One region of the Vibrio sp. YMD68 genome, then DNA from elsewhere that is predicted to be linked to it. Evidence: predicted binding sites of a transcription regulator. Region 1 holds the regulator's gene; the other holds the start of a gene.
The links. The regulator PurR, encoded in region 1, represses purine synthesis genes. The targets are predictions, from matches to a motif close to TNANGNAAACGTTTNCNTNA.
Positions count from the first base shown of each region.

Region 2: glpX (class II fructose-bisphosphatase) is a predicted target of PurR. The motif match lies at 979-998, and genes of this name have one in related genera.

Region 1 is NZ_CP124614.1:1,259,124-1,270,618, forward strand. Features, by position in the region: gene glgA (glycogen synthase GlgA) at 1-1,083, shown strand, start outside; gene QF117_RS11945 (alpha/beta hydrolase) at 1,313-2,110, shown strand; gene QF117_RS11950 (TVP38/TMEM64 family protein) at 2,211-2,903, opposite strand; gene QF117_RS11955 (TfoX/Sxy family DNA transformation protein) at 3,049-3,639, opposite strand; cyclic di-GMP riboswitch class I at 3,753-3,855, opposite strand; gene purR (HTH-type transcriptional repressor PurR) at 3,998-5,005, opposite strand; gene torD (molecular chaperone TorD) at 5,253-5,900, opposite strand; gene torR (two-component system response regulator TorR) at 6,143-6,859, shown strand; gene elyC (envelope biogenesis factor ElyC) at 7,044-7,847, opposite strand; gene mukF (chromosome partition protein MukF) at 8,346-9,683, shown strand; gene mukE (chromosome partition protein MukE) at 9,664-10,410, shown strand; gene mukB (chromosome partition protein MukB) at 10,407-11,495, shown strand, end outside.
Region 2 is NZ_CP124614.1:171,588-178,442, reverse strand. Features, by position in the region: gene metF (methylenetetrahydrofolate reductase) at 1-302, shown strand, start outside; gene zapB (cell division protein ZapB) at 475-717, opposite strand; gene glpX (class II fructose-bisphosphatase) at 1,055-2,062, shown strand; gene modF (molybdate ABC transporter ATP-binding protein ModF) at 2,123-3,568, opposite strand; gene groL (chaperonin GroEL) at 3,908-5,554, opposite strand; gene QF117_RS06755 (co-chaperone GroES) at 5,635-5,928, opposite strand; gene QF117_RS06750 (metalloregulator ArsR/SmtB family transcription factor) at 6,187-6,804, shown strand.

The DNA.
Region 1 (11,495 bases):
ATGCTCCCTAAGCTTGGATTCCAACCTGATATTGTTCATGCGAATGATTGGCACACGGGCCTTGTCCCATACTTCCTGAAAGTTCGTCATCAAGCAGACGCCTTTTATCAAGGCATGAGAAGTGTTATCTCCATTCATAACGCCGTTTTTAAAGGTGTGTTCAGCTACGATGAATTGCAGTCGGTCCCTGAGTTTCACTCTAGACATGTGCCTGAAGCTGCGGTAAGCGATACACATATCACTATGCTGAAAGCTGGAGTGATGTGTGCTGACAAGATCAATGCCGTTAGCCCGACGTACGCGGAAGAGCTTAAGACCGAGCTTGGAAGCCATGGCATGTCTTATGAGTTCAATCGTCGTAAAGACGATTTAGTCGGTATTCTCAATGGATGTGACTATTCATCGTGGAACCCAGAAACGGATGACTACCTGACTAAAAAATACAAAGCGACAAAGCAGAGTATGGTTCGTGGTAAGAAAGCTAATTGCCAAGCCTTACAAGAAGAAGTGGGTTTGCCGGTTAAAGATGTCGCTCTTTATGGGATGGTTTGTCGTCTGACTCATCAAAAGGGTGTTCACTACTTATTACCTATTTTGCATGAGTTTCTTAAGCACGATGTACAAATCGTCATTGTCGGTACGGGTGATCCAGTATTGGCGTGTCAATTGAAGGACATTGCGGCTCAACATGGAGACAAATTCGCATTTGTCGAAGCGTACAGCAATAAGTTGGCTCATTGGGTCGAAGCTGGTTCGGATTTCTTTTTGATGCCGTCTGAGTTTGAGCCCTGTGGCTTGAATCAGATCTATAGTATGTCCTATGGCACACTTCCGATAGTACGCGGGGTGGGCGGTTTAAAAGACAGTGTCACGGATTACGATGAGAACCCTGAACAAGCAACAGGCTTTATCTTTACTGATCCAACGGCAAATGCTCTTTTGCTGACGCTTATGCGTTCACTGTTACTTTATGCGCAAAATACCCCAGAGATTCGTCGATTGCAGCTGGATGCAATGAAAAAGAATTTTTGTTGGGATGATGCGGCTAAGCACTATTTGGTTATGTATCGAAGCACTCAGTAACACTCTTATACATTCAAGCGCCTACGGGCGCTTTTTTTTGCTTAAGCGATAACGGTTGTGCGGTTTCGATTCTGTAACGTTAATGTATCTTTAGGTGAATGGTCACATCAGGCAACAACTAGACAATCATTTGAGTGGTGTTTGTTATCCGATAAATAGCATTTACTATAAAATATGGTAGGCTTCTATGTTAGGTTCATTAGATTGCGTACTTAGGTTTTATTGAATAATGTCACAAACTCTACTTTTTCATAAGACATACGAACACCCTTCAAGTAACGAGTGGGTGGTTTTTGTGCACGGGGCAGGTGGAAGCTCGTCGATATGGTTCAAACAGATTAAAGCATACAAAGAGCATTTCAATATCTTGCTGCTTGATCTTCGTGGGCATGGGAAATCAAATCTATTCATCAAAGATCTTATTGCGAATCGTTATACGTTTAGAGAAGTGACCTTGGATATTTTGAAAGTACTGGATCACGTTAAGATTCGCTCTGCCCACTTCGTTGGCATGTCGCTAGGAACGATCATCGTTCAGAATATTGCAGAGATTGCGTCAGAGCGTGTGCATAGTATGGTTTTAGGGGGCGCTGTAACACGGCTCAATATTCGTTCTCAGATATTAATAAAGCTAGGTGATTTGAGTAAACACATCATCCCGTACATGTGGTTATATCGTTTGTTTGCGTACGTTGTTATGCCTCAGCGCAACCAGAAAGAGTCTCGTCATATGTTTGTACGAGAGGCAAAAAAATTATGCCAGAAAGAGTTTAAACGTTGGTTTATTTTGACGGCGGAAGTCAACCCATTGATGAGGTACTTCAAAAATAGAGAGTTGCCAATCCCAACACTTTATTTAATGGGTGAGCAAGACTATATGTTTATTCAACCAGTCAAAGAAATGGTTGCGGCTCATCAAGATAGCAAACTGCTAGAAATACCTAATTGCGGTCATGTGTGTAATGTTGAGCGCCCGGAAGAATTTAATCGTTACTCGATAGAGTTTATTAAAAACTGCACTCGATAGGTTGATCCCACTCACGCAAGAATCCCACCCACGCAAGATCAATTAGGTGCTACACGAGCCTTATTCTGTAGCACCACGCCTTTTTTTCCTCAAGAATACGTTACCCTTCATTTTGCTTCGCAGAGTCACTCTTTCTTATTATCGTCATGGCTTTCTTGGTGATGATTGGAAATAACCCCAACAAAACAAACGATAGAATCACAGGCAAAGAGACAATGCCTGAAAGGCTTTCTATATTGGCGAGTTGGGTTCCCGCATTAAGATAGACGGCCGTACCCGGTAGCATACCGAGTTGACTCACGAGGTAGAATCTTAAAGCTGATATTGGCGTCAATCCCATCAAAAGGTTGATCAGAAAGAATGGAACAACAGGGATAAGGCGCAGTGAAAAAAGATAAAACGCGCCGTCTTTTTCTACCCCTTCATTAATTGTAGAGAGTTTGGAGCCGAATTTTTTTTGAACCCATTCCTTCAACAAAAATCGACTACTAAGAAAGGCAAGCGTTGCGCCTATTGAGCTGGCAAAAGAAACCAAAACCAGGCTGGTCCAAAACCCAAACAGCGCGGCACCTAATAGAGTTACAACCGCAGCACCTGGGATAGAAAATGCGACCACAACGATATAAATTGCAAAGTAGCTTAGAGCTGCGATTGCAAAGTTGGATTCAATAATATTACTCAATGATTCTTGCTGTGACTTTGCATTCTCTAAAGTCAAAAGGTGCCCGTAATTTATCGTAAGAAATAGAATGGTGCCGATCAGAAAAATGGCAAAGAGTATTTTTTTATTCATAGTTATAGAACCTGTAAGGTGATGTGCGTATAGAGAACCGTATTAGGGTAAAAAAATTTCAAGTATCAATAGAATAAACAGATTCAAATTTTGATGCCGATAATGAGACATAAAAAAACCAACATATGAATGTTGGTTTTTTGAGTTATCTTAATCGATTCGCGAGTTCTTCCCGTCTCTCTTGGGGAATAACAGACCAGTGAGTCCCCTTAATAGCACCTTCTAGCGCCCAAAGGAGCTCCAAGCCCACATCTGATGGGTGAGATTGCTGAATGGCCTTATAAGCGGCTACAGAGCCTTGCTCCTCAAGAGTTGCCACAGAATCAATCCCCGCTTTTTTCAGCATTCTTTCCGTTGCTAACCTAAGATTTGGTAAATCCTTAAGGCGATCCGGTTTTGCAGATGCTTGGCTTTCTTTTTCTTTCTTTGCGATCTCTAATGAGCTTTTTGCTTCAGCGAGAGTGGCTGCGGAATCTGACATCCAATCATCAGGTAACGCATAATATTTGGTTACGACAGGGTGTCCGCGCTTTTTATAGACATATGGCATATAGCCTTGCTGCTTGAACTTTTTAACGGCAATGCTATCGGCTCTTATGTGAAGTTTGTCATTTACAACAAGTGCAAACATTGTGTCTTCAACAAAAATACCGAAACCGCCAAACATTGAACGAGACTTTACTCGTCCAAGCTGTTCAAACAGCCTCATTGAGTCTTTTAGTATTGGTTTATCCATGCTGTATGTTCTCGGTGTATGTTAAATACGCCACCAAATCAGGTCCGAGAGGTTAGCAAAATATGCAGAAACTGTGTCATTTACGGGTAAATTTTATGTTTGCATTGCTTGCCATCGGTAACCCCGCTACCTACCAACTCCTGTGATAAACAGAATGTTTGGTTAAGGCCGGAGGCTTTGCGTCCCACCCTTTCAAGTGGTTTGCCCTGTGCGTGACTAAAAATAAAGCTTTGATCAATCTGAATGAATATCACTAAACCGCTTGGTTACTGTGATGTTCATCCAACAAATTCATCTCAATAATGAGTCTAAACTATAACATATAATTAGCAAGTAAAGAAAAGCCAGTCAACACAGCCTACTTATTGAGATCCTTTACGGTGTTTCGTTCTACGATTTCAGGGTGCATCTCAAATATGCGCTTTTCATGATCTTTATCTTTGATTCTCTCAAGCAAAATTTCAAATGCATTTTTACCTACACGACGTTTGGGTTGGTGTACGGTCGTTAGTGGAGGCGAAAAGTATTCAGCAAGCTCAATATTGTCATAACCGATGACAGAGATATCGTTAGGAACGTTAATCCCTTTTTGCCCTAAGCGACTGATTAAACCGAGAGCCATCGTGTCGTTGAAACAGAAAATGGCCGTTGGTTTGTTGTCCATCGCTGCAATTTGGTCTGCCGCTAAGACAGCAGTATCACACTCAAAGTTACCTTCTAAGATCCAATCTTCATCGATTTTCAGGTTGGCTTCTGTCAATGCACGCTTAAAGCCTAAAATGCGCTCTTGGCATGCTGCTTTTTCAAAATGCCCGCTGAGACAAGCAATATCTTTATGGCCTTTATCAATCAGGTATTTTGTGGCGAGATAACCCCCTTCTTCTGAATTATCGATTATTTTATCGGCCTGGGAGCTTTCCGGGCCCCAATCCATCACAACCTTTGGAATGGTTGAGTGACGGTCAAGCATTTCTCGGAGTTCTTCAGTAAGGTCCGAACACATGACAAGAATGCCATCCACTCGTTTTTCGGCCAGCATTCGAATATAGTCACGCTGTTTTTCATAGATACCGCCGGTGTTACAAAGAATCAGCGTGTAGCCTTGGCGATAACAATAGCTTTCAACACCGTCAATGACTTCAGAAAAGAAAAGGTTTGTAGATTGAGTGACCAGCATACCAATCGTACGTGTTGTATTGCATTTTAAGCTGCGGGCAACGGCACTTGGGGCGTAGTTGAGTTCTTCAACGGCTTTATTCACTTTTTCTTGTGTCGTTTCTGCCACGAATCGCGTTTTATTGATAACGTGAGAAACCGTGGTCGTTGATACGCCAGCTAAGCGAGCAACATCTTTAATTGTGGCCATAATTCTTTTCCTGTTAATTGCTGTTGCAATTCCATTCACTAACAAAGCGTTTCAGTGCTTACATGAGCAAAAACATCTTACATCAGTAAAAACACAAAAACCGCCAATAATAGCGGTTAGTTAGTCATTCTTTTGTCGTTATTATTTTAATTTTAGACTTCATGTGAAGTACAAGCAATGAAAAGCGGTCATATTCGCGTGATCTAAAACTACAATTAGACAATATCATGGTGTTTATATTGAGTTTTTACTCGCCAGCTAAGTATTGGCAATCGAGTTCCAGAAAAGCACCCATCAATTCAGATACCGCAGCATAGAAACCGAAATCATCCAATTGCTGACATTTATGAGCAAATTGCGGGACCCAAGATAACAAGTAGGTTGAGATAAACTGTTTTTGCTCAATCAGTGCTTGGTCAAGATGCTTTTCGATTTCAACTTCATTGGAACGGATAATCAGGTGACCTAAAAAATCAAGTTCAATAGCGATATGATCAGCCGGTTCATTGAGGGTTTCATGAACGGTCACATTATGCTTCGCCATCAGCTCAGCCATTTCCTTTGCAGGAGTATCATTGAGTATCCCAGCCTCGCCAATATAAATTGACGCGTATGGCAGAGCTGAATCTTTATCTGACTTTAAAAATAGGTCACAAAAATCAGCAGATAACTCAAGTTGCGCATCTTCTCTGTCTTGCAGTCGATTCAGTGCGTCAACGAGTTTATCAATCGCAGGTTTTAATGATGGGTTCTCTCCCAAACCAGTGAGGAAAGCTCTAATCTGAGCAGACTGGTACTGTTCGATATCCGCTTCGGTGAGCTCCTTGGCGAATAGGCTAGATAGCCACCAGTAGATTTCAGCCCGTTTTTCGTTGAATGCTTTTGTTTCTTGCATTGTCATTAGCCTTAACAGAAATTATCTTTCTAGTTTAGCGAATAAAAATGAATAGGGTTACTTAAGAGTGTGATAAATATTGTGAAATTATGTCGTATTATGAACAGATTCAGCGAGCTTGTTTTGAATCAATAAACTTGCAAGATTTGTCCAAACTTAACCGGATGAGCTAGAATTGTGATGAATTATGAATAGAATGGCTCTAGCAAAATCATTCCAATGAATAAAAATAAGTGAGTTAAATGACTTATCATATACTGGTCGTCGAAGACGATGCTGTAACACGCAGTAAGCTGGTCGGCTACTTTCAGAATGAAGGTTATACGGTGAGTGAAGCTCAAAGCGGTGAACAGATGCATGAAATATTGCAAATGTCCTCTGTCGATTTGGTCATGCTCGACATTAACCTTCCAGGCTCTGATGGTCTGATGTTGACACGAGAACTACGAAGTCAGTCGGACATTGGTATTATTCTAGTAACCGGGCGAACGGACAGCATTGATAAGATTGTTGGCTTAGAAATGGGTGCGGATGATTACGTCACCAAACCCTTTGAATTACGTGAACTGCTGGTTCGAGTGAAAAATTTATTGTGGCGGATCTCAACAGCAAAGAATGCCTCTTCTCTCTCTGCGGTAAAAAAAGACGCCAACGAGAAATTGGTTCACTTTAGTGATTGGACGTTTGATATTCAGCGCAGAGCACTTAGCCGTGATGGTGTTCCGGTTAAACTGACCAAAGCAGAATACGAATTGCTTGTTGCGTTATCATCGTACCCTAACCAAGTATTAAGCCGAGAACGTATACTCAACATGATCAGTCACCGCGTCGATGCACCAAACGATCGTACTATTGATGTGTTGATCAGACGCATGAGAGCGAAAATGGAATACGATGCAAAGAACCCGCAAATTTTTGTCACTGTCCATGGCGAGGGGTATATGTTTGCCGGAGATTAAATCTAGTATTCCCACAATATTGTCTTCCCACAAGCACTGTATTCCTACAACCATGGCATTCCCATAATCATTGGATTTATCCATAGGATAGACAAAAAAGCCCGAAGTTGATGACTTCGGGCTTTTTAATATGGGAGCGTTCTATCTCGGAGATTTGTAGAGTTAACCGTGTTATGGATGACGCCTAAAGCGTATTATCTTCCACTTCCAAAACGTTTTCTTCGTAATTGGCGGCTTTATCACGTAATGTCTGCCAGGCCGTCCCTAAGGTTTCGTGCCAATATCGTTCGGTTTGCTCTAGGTAACGCGCTCTTGGTGTGTATTTTTCCCACGGCTGATTAATATTTTGGTGGGCCAAGTAGTTAGTCGGCGCAGGAACGGGTTTAATCCCAGCGGAGTGAAACTCGTTTAGTGAACGCTGCATATGACTTGCGGATGTGACGAGTATCAGTTTTTTCTGGCCGACAAACGCCGCGGCTTGTCGCGCTTCTTCCCACGTATCTTTGGCTGTTTCCAGCAAGATAATATCAGACTTGGATACCCCTAACGCGAGTGCAACTTTCGCCATCATTCGCGCGTTACTAAATTCAGAACCTCCAGCGTAACCTGAAAGAATCAGTTTAGAACCAGGGTACATACGAGAGATCCGAATCCCTTCGCTCAGTCTCATCAACGCAGTACGACTGAGTTCTGAGGTGGGGGGTATTTGATCGTCGACCACATGCCCACTGCCAAGAACCATCACGTAATCGATAGGTTCATCGATGGGTAAAAAGGCGGAGTAAGTACGTTCCATTGGCATTAGCAGGCGCGTAGAGATAGGTTGGAAAGCAATGAGGAAAATACCGCAAAGAGAAAACAATACGACAAAACATCCTGTCTTTCGTTTAGCGGTAAACATAATAAGCATCAAGCCTAAAAAACCAACAATGAGCATTGCAGGTAAAGGCATCAACAATGAAGAAACAATCTTTTTCAGCTCAAACATACAAAAATAGTCCGAAAAAACACCACTTGATAATAAAAATAGGAGAATCCTTCTCTATTCCTACCATTCCTATGACAGAATAGCGGGACAATTCTTTATCATAACCCAACTGTTGTAAGCGAACGCCGTGATTTCGACGATATCGCCCACAAATTTGTAAAAAACATGGATGGTTTGAGTAAAGCCTAGGCACGCCAAGTCATTGTTTGGGAAGACCTTCGGTTCTTTTTACAAGGTATGAACATGGGTCTTTGTTACAGAAAGCACTTAGCGACTCGATTATATTGGGCTCGTTAGGAGAAAATAATACGACACTCGTTAGACATTTGTTCACGTAAACGTGACACAGAGTATGGCGTGGATAGGGAACAACCCATAATAAGAAGCAGTGCTGACTCGAGACAAACAGTCATGTCGATGAAGAGCAGTACTTGCCATTAGGCCGATGCATTGACGTATCGATGTGTTGGTAAAAAGAAAAAGAAATCAGGAATAGACATGAGTGAGATGACTCTCAATGTTGCTGAACAGCCAGTGGATGAATTGGTTGGTTGGGTAAAGCAGCACGATTTCTCATTAAACCTCTCAAACGAACGGCTCGCATTTTTAATAGCGTTAGCGGTTTTAAGTGATAATAGGTTTGATGAAGAACTGGGTGAAGGTGAGTTGCATGATGCTTTTACCATCGTCACTCGGATGTTTGAAAATACCGGAGAAGCCTCCGCCTTTCGCGCGAATAACGCGATCAATGAATTGGTCAAGCAACGTCTAATCAGCCGTTTCACCAGTGAAGTGACGGATGGGGCGAGTATATACCGATTATCATCGCTTGCTATCGGCATCACCGATTACTACCTGCGTCACCGAGAATTTTCCAAGTTGAAACTATCAATTCAGCTTTCTATGGCTGCTGATGAAATGGCGAAAGCGTCTAAGTCAGCCCACGAAGGTGGCGATGCGACGCACTGGAAAAAGCGAGTGTATGGCGTTTTGAAATACTCGGTGGGTGAAATATTCGACCAAATCGATCTCAACCAACGAGTGATGGACGAACAGCAGCAGAACGTAAAGCTTCAAATAGCAGAGCTATTGAATAAAGACTGGCGAGAAGCCATTAATAATTGCGAATCTTTACTGTCAGAAACGTCGTCGACATTAAAAGAGCTGCAAGATACCTTGCAAGCCGCAGGTGATGAACTGCAAACCCAAATTCTCGATATTCAAGGGTTGGTCTATGGTGATCCTGCCCTTGCAGAGATTGAAGAAGCTTTGTTCAGTTTGCAAACTAAACTAGATCGAATCATCAGCTGGGGTCAGCAGGCTATCGACCTTTGGATAGGGTACGATCGCCATGTGCATAAATTCATTCGTACGGCGATAGACATGGATCAAAATCGTGCATTCAGCCAACGCCTGCGTCAATCGGTTGCCGATTATTTTGATTCTCCATGGCATCTGACTTATGCCGATGCTGAACGATTGAGTGACTTACGAGATGAAGCCCTTGTTCTTCGTGATGATGAAGTCACAGGGCAAGTTCCACTTGACGTTGAGTATGAAGAAATTCAACAAGTGAATACTGAGTTATCAACCAAAATCAGTTCGATGCTTAAACAGCATAAAGAACAGGGCAGCCACATCGATCTAAGTCAGGTGCTGCGCGACTATCTATTCACTTATCCACAGACTCATCATTTTGATTTAGCCAGAATGATTATTGATCAAGCCGTTCGATTAGGGTATTCGGAATCAGACTACCGAGCGATTCAACCTAATTGGCAAGCAATTAATGATTTTGGTGCAAAGGTACAAGCAAATGTCATCGACCGATATTAATGAATACATGCCAGAAAACCTGGCAAAAGCAATATCAAACCCACTGTTTCCAGAACTCGACAGCCTATTGCGCATGGGGCGTCATGTATCGAGTGACGATCTGGATAAACACGCTTTACTCAGTGATTTTGAAACAGAATTAGCCCTTTTCTATCAACGCTATAACGTTGAGTTGGTGAAAGCTCCGGAAGGTTTTTTCTATCTTCGCCCACGTTCAACCTCGCTGATTAACCGCAGTGTATTAACTGAGCTCGATATGCTGGTGGGTAAAGTTTTGTGTTTCCTCTATCTGAGCCCCGAGAGACTGGCCCATGAAGGCATTTTTACCAATCAAGAGCTGTATGAAGAGCTACTGAACCTCGCTGATGAAAAGAAACTCATGAAGTTAGTGACAAACAGGGCAAGCGGGTCAGATTTAGATCGAGAAAAACTGTTTGAAAAAGTACGAACCTCACTGCGTCGATTACGCCGATTGGGCATGGTAATTAATGTGGGTGAAACCGGTAAATTTCAGATAAGCGAATCGGTTTTTCGTTTTGGCGCCGATGTTCGTATTGGTGATGATGTCAGAGACGCGCAGCTGCGTTTGATTCGAGATGGTGAAGCGGTGGTTCATACTCAACAACCAAACCAAGGGGAGTTGTTACAAGATAGCGACGACTCTGAAGACAATGATGACGCTCAATATAACCAAGTAGAAGCAACAAATATGGAAGGTAACGCATGATTGAAAGAGGCAAGTATCAATCACTTACGATGATCAACTGGAACGGTTTCTTTGCGCGAACCTTTGATATTGATGATTTAGTTACTACTTTGTCTGGTGGGAACGGTGCGGGTAAGTCGACCACTATGGCGGCTTTTATTACGGCGCTTATTCCAGACCAAAGCTTACTTCACTTCAGAAATACAACCGAAGCGGGTAGCTCACAAGCTTCTCGTGATAAAGGGCTTTACGGGAAGTTGCAGCCTGGCGCATGTTACGCAGCTCTTGACGTTGTGAACTCGAAAAAACAACGTTTACTGTTTGCCGTGAAACTTCAGCAGGTGGCCGGTCGAGACAAAAAAGTCGATATTAAACCGTTTGTCATCCAAGGTTTACCGAGCCATATCAAGCCAACGGATATTCTGATTGAAAGCGTTTCAGACAGCCACGCTCGCGTTCGTCAACTGAATGAAGTGAAAGACGTCACCGCTCAATATGAAGGGGCTCACTTTAAAGCATTTAGCTCGATAGTCGACTACCACGGGCAGATGTTCGACTATGGTGTGGTACCCAAAAAACTGCGTAACAGCGGCGATCGTTCTAAATTCTACCGCCTGATTGAAGCGTCTTTATACGGGGGTATTTCGAGCGCGATTACCCGTTCATTACGTGATTACTTGTTACCACAAAATGGTGGCGTTAAAAAAGCGTTCCAAGACATGGAATCCGCCTTGCGTGAAAACCGCATGACCCTTGAGGCGATCAAAATGACTCAAGCGGATCGTGATCTGTTCAAGCACCTTATTACCGAATCAACACACTACGTTGCTGCCGATTACATGCGTCACGCTAATGAGCGCAAGGCTAAGCTGGATAATACCTTGGCGCTTCGTTCCGAGCTGTTTAGTTCACGAAGCACTCTCATTGAGCAACACGATTTATTGACCAATGTGCAGCAAGAACTTGAAGCGATTGTAGAAAAAGAGTCGGCACTGGAACAAGATCATCAAGGTGCTTCCGATCATCTTCAATTAGTACTCACTGCGTTAAGACAGCAAGAAAAAGTAGAACGCTATGAAGGGGACTTGGAAGAGCTGAATGAGCGC
Region 2 (6,855 bases), 1.1 Mb from region 1:
GCTGTGTCGCAGCTGGGATTGATGTTGAAATTGTGCCAGGTATTTTACCCGTGTCGAATTTTAAACAAGCGTCTCGTTTTGCCGCGATGAACAACGTAAAAGTCCCGGGCTGGATGGCAAAACAGTTTGAAGGTCTAGACGACGACCCAACCACACGCCAACTAGTCGGAGCCAGCCAAGCGATCGATATGGTGAGAATTTTAAGCCGTGAAGGTGTTAAAGATTTCCACTTCTACACGCTAAATCGCGCTGAAATGACGTACGCACTTTGTCATACGCTCGGTGTTCGCCCACAAGGGTAATAGAATTCGCCTGCGGTCAGAAAAACAAAAACGCCAACGAATCATCGCTGGCGTTTTTATTATAAATTCAAAGAAAACCCATCTAGCTGTAAAGCAAACGAATCCGGCTTCCAAGAAAGCTCATTAAGCTTCAAAAAATTATTTACAAGCTCAAGAAAAAGTAAGCGAGCGCCTACTCTACTTCATCCATTTTACCCAATAGGCCGCGGATACGTTCTTGCCATGCCGCTTGTTCTTGTTGCATCTGCTCTGTTTTTTGCTCTAGAGCTTCACGGTTTGCTTTTAGCTCATTCGCTTCGTTTTCTAGCAGTTGCTTTTCTTCTTTTAGCTCTTCTACTTCCATTTGTAGCAGTGAAATTGTATCTACCGCTGTTTGAATCTTTGCTTCCAATTGCTCTAATACTTCAAAAGACATTTTAGCCTACCTTTCTATTTGCTTAAGTCGTTACTTGCTTAAGTGAATGTGTGCTTAAACGGATGTGTGCTTAAGTCGTTGTTTGGTGAGTGTTGCTATTGCCCCCATTCTACTCAGCAGCGAGCCGATAAACACGCGCTATATTCGATAATTTATATCATTCGCTCAAAAAACACACGCATATTGACAAACACCTGACCAAGCCAAGGTTCACGCTTCAATTTGTTTGAAAATATCATGCGCTGAATGGCCATTAGACAAAAAAGCAAACGTTTCCTTTTTGATGTGCTAAAATCTCGCCGAATTTTTCCTTTTCCCTTTCATATTTGGAGTCATCATGAAACGCGACTTAGCAATGGCATTTTCACGAGTTACCGAAGGTGCTGCATTAGCAGGTTACAAATGGCTTGGCCGTGGCGATAAAATTGCTGCTGACGGTGCAGCGGTTGAAGTTATGCGCAGCCTACTCAATAAAACCGACATTAGCGGCGAGATCGTGATCGGTGAAGGTGAAATTGATGATGCGCCGATGCTTTTCATTGGTGAAAATGTAGGTAAAGGCGGTGATGCCGTTGATATCGCGGTAGACCCTATCGAAGGGACTCGCATGACCGCTATGGGGCAATCGAATGCACTGGCTGTTCTTGCTGCGGGCGAGAAAGGTAGCTTCTTAAAAGCGCCTGACATGTACATGGAAAAACTCGTGGTTGGCCCTGGTGCGAAAGGCTGCATCGACCTTGATAAACCGCTAGCAGAAAACCTTGAAAATATTGCGAAAGCACTCGGTAAAACGTTAGATACATTGGTTGTCACCACGCTTGCTAAGCCTCGTCACGATAAAGTGATCGCAGAAATGCAAGCCATGGGCGTACGCGTTTTCGCTGTGCCAGATGGTGATGTGGCGGCGTCTATTCTCACCTGTATGCCTGACAGCGAAGTCGATGTTATGTACTGCATCGGCGGTGCGCCTGAAGGTGTGGTGTCTGCTGCGGTTATTCGTGCTCTCGATGGTGACATGCACGGTAAGCTGATCCCTCGCCATGAAGTAAAAGGCGATACCGAAGAAAACCGTAAGTTTGGTGAAGAAGAACTGAAGCGTTGTGCTGAAATGGGCGTGGCTACGAATGTCGTGCTTAAAATGGAAGATATGGCGCGCAGTGACGATGTGGTTTTCGCCGCAACGGGCATCACTAAAGGTGACCTTCTAGAAGGCATTACCCGTAAAGGAAATATCGCGACGACGGAAACCTTAGTCATCCGTGGCCGCTGCCGTACCATCCGTCGTATTAAATCGATTCACTACCTAGAGCGTAAAGACCCTGAAGTACGCGATCACATTCTGTAATTAGAGTATTTTGATAGAAGGCTTCGTTTTAGAATGAAGCCTTTTTTGATCAACTCTATATTACTCGATATGCGTAATAACAGCTTTATGCCCTTCTCTATCCGGTACAAAATCGACAAAGTGTGTGATTGCATCCAACGCATCTTCTTTGTAGTGCGTGACATACAAAAGCTGGCTCAGGTTCGCCTTAGCAATTCGATTCAGTGCAAAATAGACTAACTTACGGTTAATAAAGTCGAGCCCCTGATACGGTTCATCAAGAATCAACAATGCAGGTTGTTTGATCAGGGCGCGTCCGATCAGCAATAACCGTTGCTGACCATAGTCGAGACTGCGAAAACTGATCTTAGCAAATTCACGCATTTCCAAGACATCTAACCACTGATGCGCCGCTTCAATTTGCTTTTTACTCGGTTGATCGTAAAGCCCGATGGAATCATAGAAACCCGACAACAACACATCCAACGCTTGGCACCCAACTCGATATTGCAGATGCAGTGCGGATGAAACGATACCTATTTGACGTTTTATATCCCAGATACTCTCACCACTGCCGCGCTTCATGCCAAATACATGAATGTCATTGCAATAACATTGAGGGTGATCACCTAGAATCAAACCCAGCAAGGTGCTTTTTCCACAACCATTGGGGCCACGTATTTGCCAATGCTCCCCAACGTTCATCTGCCAAGTGAAGTCTTTGAAAATAACGCCATCGAGGTATTCCACTTTGACATTATTCATGGACACCAGCGGTTCACTCGTTTTTTCATTGGGTGTTTTTTCAGCCATCATCCCCAGTAACGCATCACTTTTTTGCTCTGAAAGGGCTTGAATTTGTTGTCGAATCGGATGGGAAGACCACTCTTTTTCGGTCATGGTTTGTGTTAAACGTTGGTGATCAAACAGAGCGACATGGGTAATACACTTCGGTAATTCATCCTCCCGAGAGGTAATGATCACTAACTGCATTTGGCTGGAACATTGATTAAGCAATTCTGTCAGAGCGGCGCGGTGTTCGGTGTCTAACCCGGTGTATGGCTCATCGAGAATCAACAATTGTGGATTCTGAACCAAAGCTCTGGCGAGCATGACTCGGCGCGTTTCTCCCGTTGAAAGCTGTCTAAATTGTCGCTGGCGTAACCGCATCAAATCGGTTTTTTCCAACATCGTTTCAAGCTCTTTCGCCTCACACCCCACATCGATAAGCAGCTGTTCAACGGACGTTCCATAATCTAAGCTGTCTTGAAAATCTGTTTCGTCTTTGGCAATTTCATCTTCAAGCAATTGCTGCTGCATTTCCAATGAGACGCATGAAATACGCTGCGGGAGGTTTTTAATCTCGCCACTGTCTGGAACTAAATCACCACTAAGGATCCGTGCCACCAACGAAGCACTGTGACTGTGGGCTGCGAATATCCCCCAATGCTGGTTTGGTGTGAGAGCCCAATCATCAATACTTAACGAAGCGGCGTCGCTATGGTAGCGAAGCTTTTCAATGTGCATAACGTATCCCTGTTTTTATCATTGTTATTTTTTATTGTTGTGAACATGTCAGGCGATCGCCTTTCAGCACTTTCTTTTCCCCTTCCCCATATAGTGCAAAATATCATCACCATTATCCAGTCACACGCCAACACCAATGTCGAATTACCGTATTAAATAAGCATCAACTCATTTTTCAGGCACAAAAAAACCGAGACTAAAAGCCTCGGTTTAATACTCGATATTTGTTCGACTCAAAGATGTATAGCTTTAGAACGAGAAGAACACGCGCAGTTTATAATTATAAATGAGCATGCTCGACGACGTTATCAAGCTATACAGCGAAGAGGAAACAAATCATCACATCATGCCAGGCATTCCACCCATACCGCCCATGCCGCCCATATCAGGCATAGCTGGACCAGAGTCTTGAGGCTTGTCAGTGATCATTGCTTCTGTTGTGATCATAAGACCGGCAACCGATGCTGCGAACTGAAGTGCAGAACGAGTCACTTTGGTAGGATCTAGGATACCCATTTCGATCATATCGCCGTACTCACCTGTCGCCGCGTTGTAACCGTAGTTACCTTCGCCAGCACGTACGTTGTTCGCGACAACTGACTCTTCATCACCTGCGTTAGTCGTGATTTGACGAATAGGTGCTTCCATTGCGCGAAGTGCCACTCGGATACCGACGTTTTGCTCTTCGTTGTCACCTTCAAGGCCAGCCACTTTTGATGCTGCGCGGATAAGTGCAACACCACCACCCGCAACCACACCTTCTTCAACTGCTGCGCGAGTTGCGTGAAGTGCATCTTCTACGCGGTCTTTTTTCTCTTTCATTTCAACTTCAGTTGCTGCGCCAACCTTGATAACCGCTACGCCGCCAGCCAGTTTAGCCACACGCTCTTGAAGTTTTTCTTTGTCGTAGTCAGACGTTGCTTCTTCGATTTGTTGACGAACTTGAGCAACACGACCTTGAATCATCTCTTCTTCACCCGCACCATCGATGATGGTTGAGTTTTCTTTAGTGATGGTCACGCGCTTCGCTTGACCTAGGTCTTCTAGTGTTACTTTTTCTAGGTCTAAACCGATCTCTTCAGAGATTACCGTACCACCAGTTAGGATAGCGATATCTTGCAGCATAGACTTACGACGGTCACCGAAACCAGGCGCTTTAACAGCCGCGACTTTCACGATGCCACGCATGTTGTTCACAACAAGAGTTGCCAGTGCTTCGCCTTCAACATCTTCAGCGATGATGAGAAGTGGACGAGACGCCTTAGCTACCGCTTCTAGAGTCGGAAGAAGTTCACGAATGTTCGATACTTTCTTGTCGATTAGAAGAATGAATGGGCTTTCTAGATCAACAGAACCTGCTTCTTGGTTGTTGATGAAGTAAGGAGACAGGTAGCCACGGTCGAACTGCATACCTTCTACTACGTCTAGCTCGTCTTGTAGAGCCTGACCTTCTTCAACCGTGATTACGCCATCACGGCCTACTTTATCCATGGCTTCAGCAATTAGGTTACCAACCGTGGAGTCAGAGTTTGCAGAGATAGTGCCCACTTGCGCGATCGCTTTGGTATCTGCACATGGAACAGACAGTGCTTTTAGCTCTTCTACTGCTGCAATAACCGCTTTGTCGATACCGCGTTTAAGATCCATTGGGTTCATGCCAGCAGCAACGGCTTTTAGGCCTTCAGAGATGATCGCTTGAGCCAGTACGGTTGCTGTTGTTGTTCCGTCACCCGCCGCATCATTCGCTTGAGAGGCCACTTCTTTCACCATTTGTGCGCCCATGTTTTGGAATTTATCTTCCAATTCAATTTCACGAGCAACAGAAACACCATCTTTAGTGATCGTTGGTGCACCAAATGATTTATCTAGAACAACGTTACGGCCTTTAGGACCTAGCGTTACTTTTACAGCGTCAGCCAGAACGTTTACACCTTCTAGCATCTTAATACGTGCGTCATTACCAAATTTTACGTCTTTAGCAGCCATCTTTATTTCCTTTAAATTTTTGATTCGATTTTTACTCGAAAGTAAATATTGAAGAGAAAAGTCAATTACTCAACGAGTGCTTATGCTTCGACAATCGCCATGATGTCATTTTCAGACATGATCAAAACTTCTTTGCCATCGATTTTCTCAGTCTTAGTACCGTAGCCTTCTGCAAAAATTACGGTATCGCCAACTTTTACATCCAATGCTTGGACAGTACCGTTTTCTAGGATGCGGCCTTTACCCACAGCAACAACGATACCGCGAGTTGATTTTTCAGCCGCTGAACCTGTTAGTACGATACCACCCGCTGACTTTGATTCAGCTTCTTGGCGTTCTACGATAACTCTGTCGTGTAATGGACGAATGTTCATCGGTCGTCTCTCCTAAAAATTTCCATGAGGTTTGAGAAATGCTGACACCTAATGTTTTCAAAGGTGTTTCAGCGGTTGAAAGAGATGTGGGGGCATTCCCAATAATCCCAAGGGGGGAGAGACATTTTTTTGTGACCAAACCTGCAAAACAACCTGATTACTGCGTTGGGGGCTGGATTCATAGGAGTAATCTAAATAGTAAATTCTTTGCTTTATTAAATCGTTACGACATAATTAAATAAAGCGAATGAGGAAAACATGAAAAGTAGCGAAAAAATACTGCAAGCGATCAAGAAAAACGGTGAGATCACTGCAAAACAGTTAGCCCTTGATTTGGCCATGACCACAATGGGCGCTCGCCAGCACTTACAGCTGTTAGAAGAAGATGGGTTGCTAAGCTACCAAGACCTCAAAGTCAAAGTGGGCAGACCGACAAGACACTGGTCACTGACCAGCAAAGGACATGCGCATTTTGCTGATAGCCATGGAGAACTGTCGGTTCAAATGATCGATTCTGTTGAACGCGTTTTTGGCCTTGAAGGCTTAGAGAAAATAGCCGCAGACAGAGAAAAGCAGACACTAGAATCTTATCAAACGCTGATTGATACTTCTCACTCACTGGAACAAAAACTGGCGATTATTACTCAGCAGCGCAGTAATGAAGGTTACATGGCTGAATTTGAGAAACTCGATGATGGCTACTTGCTTATCGAGAATCATTGTCCAATCTGTAAAGCGGCGACACGAAATACGGTACTTTGTCGTTCTGAATTAAACGTCTTTCAAGCACTACTTGGCGAGCATTACCAAGTTCAACGCATTGAACACATTGTGCAAGGTCAGCGACGCTGCGCTTATCACATCAGTGAAGGCTGACTCTGTCAAGACTCGTTCAATAAAGGCGAGCTCAGTGAAGGCCTACTCTCA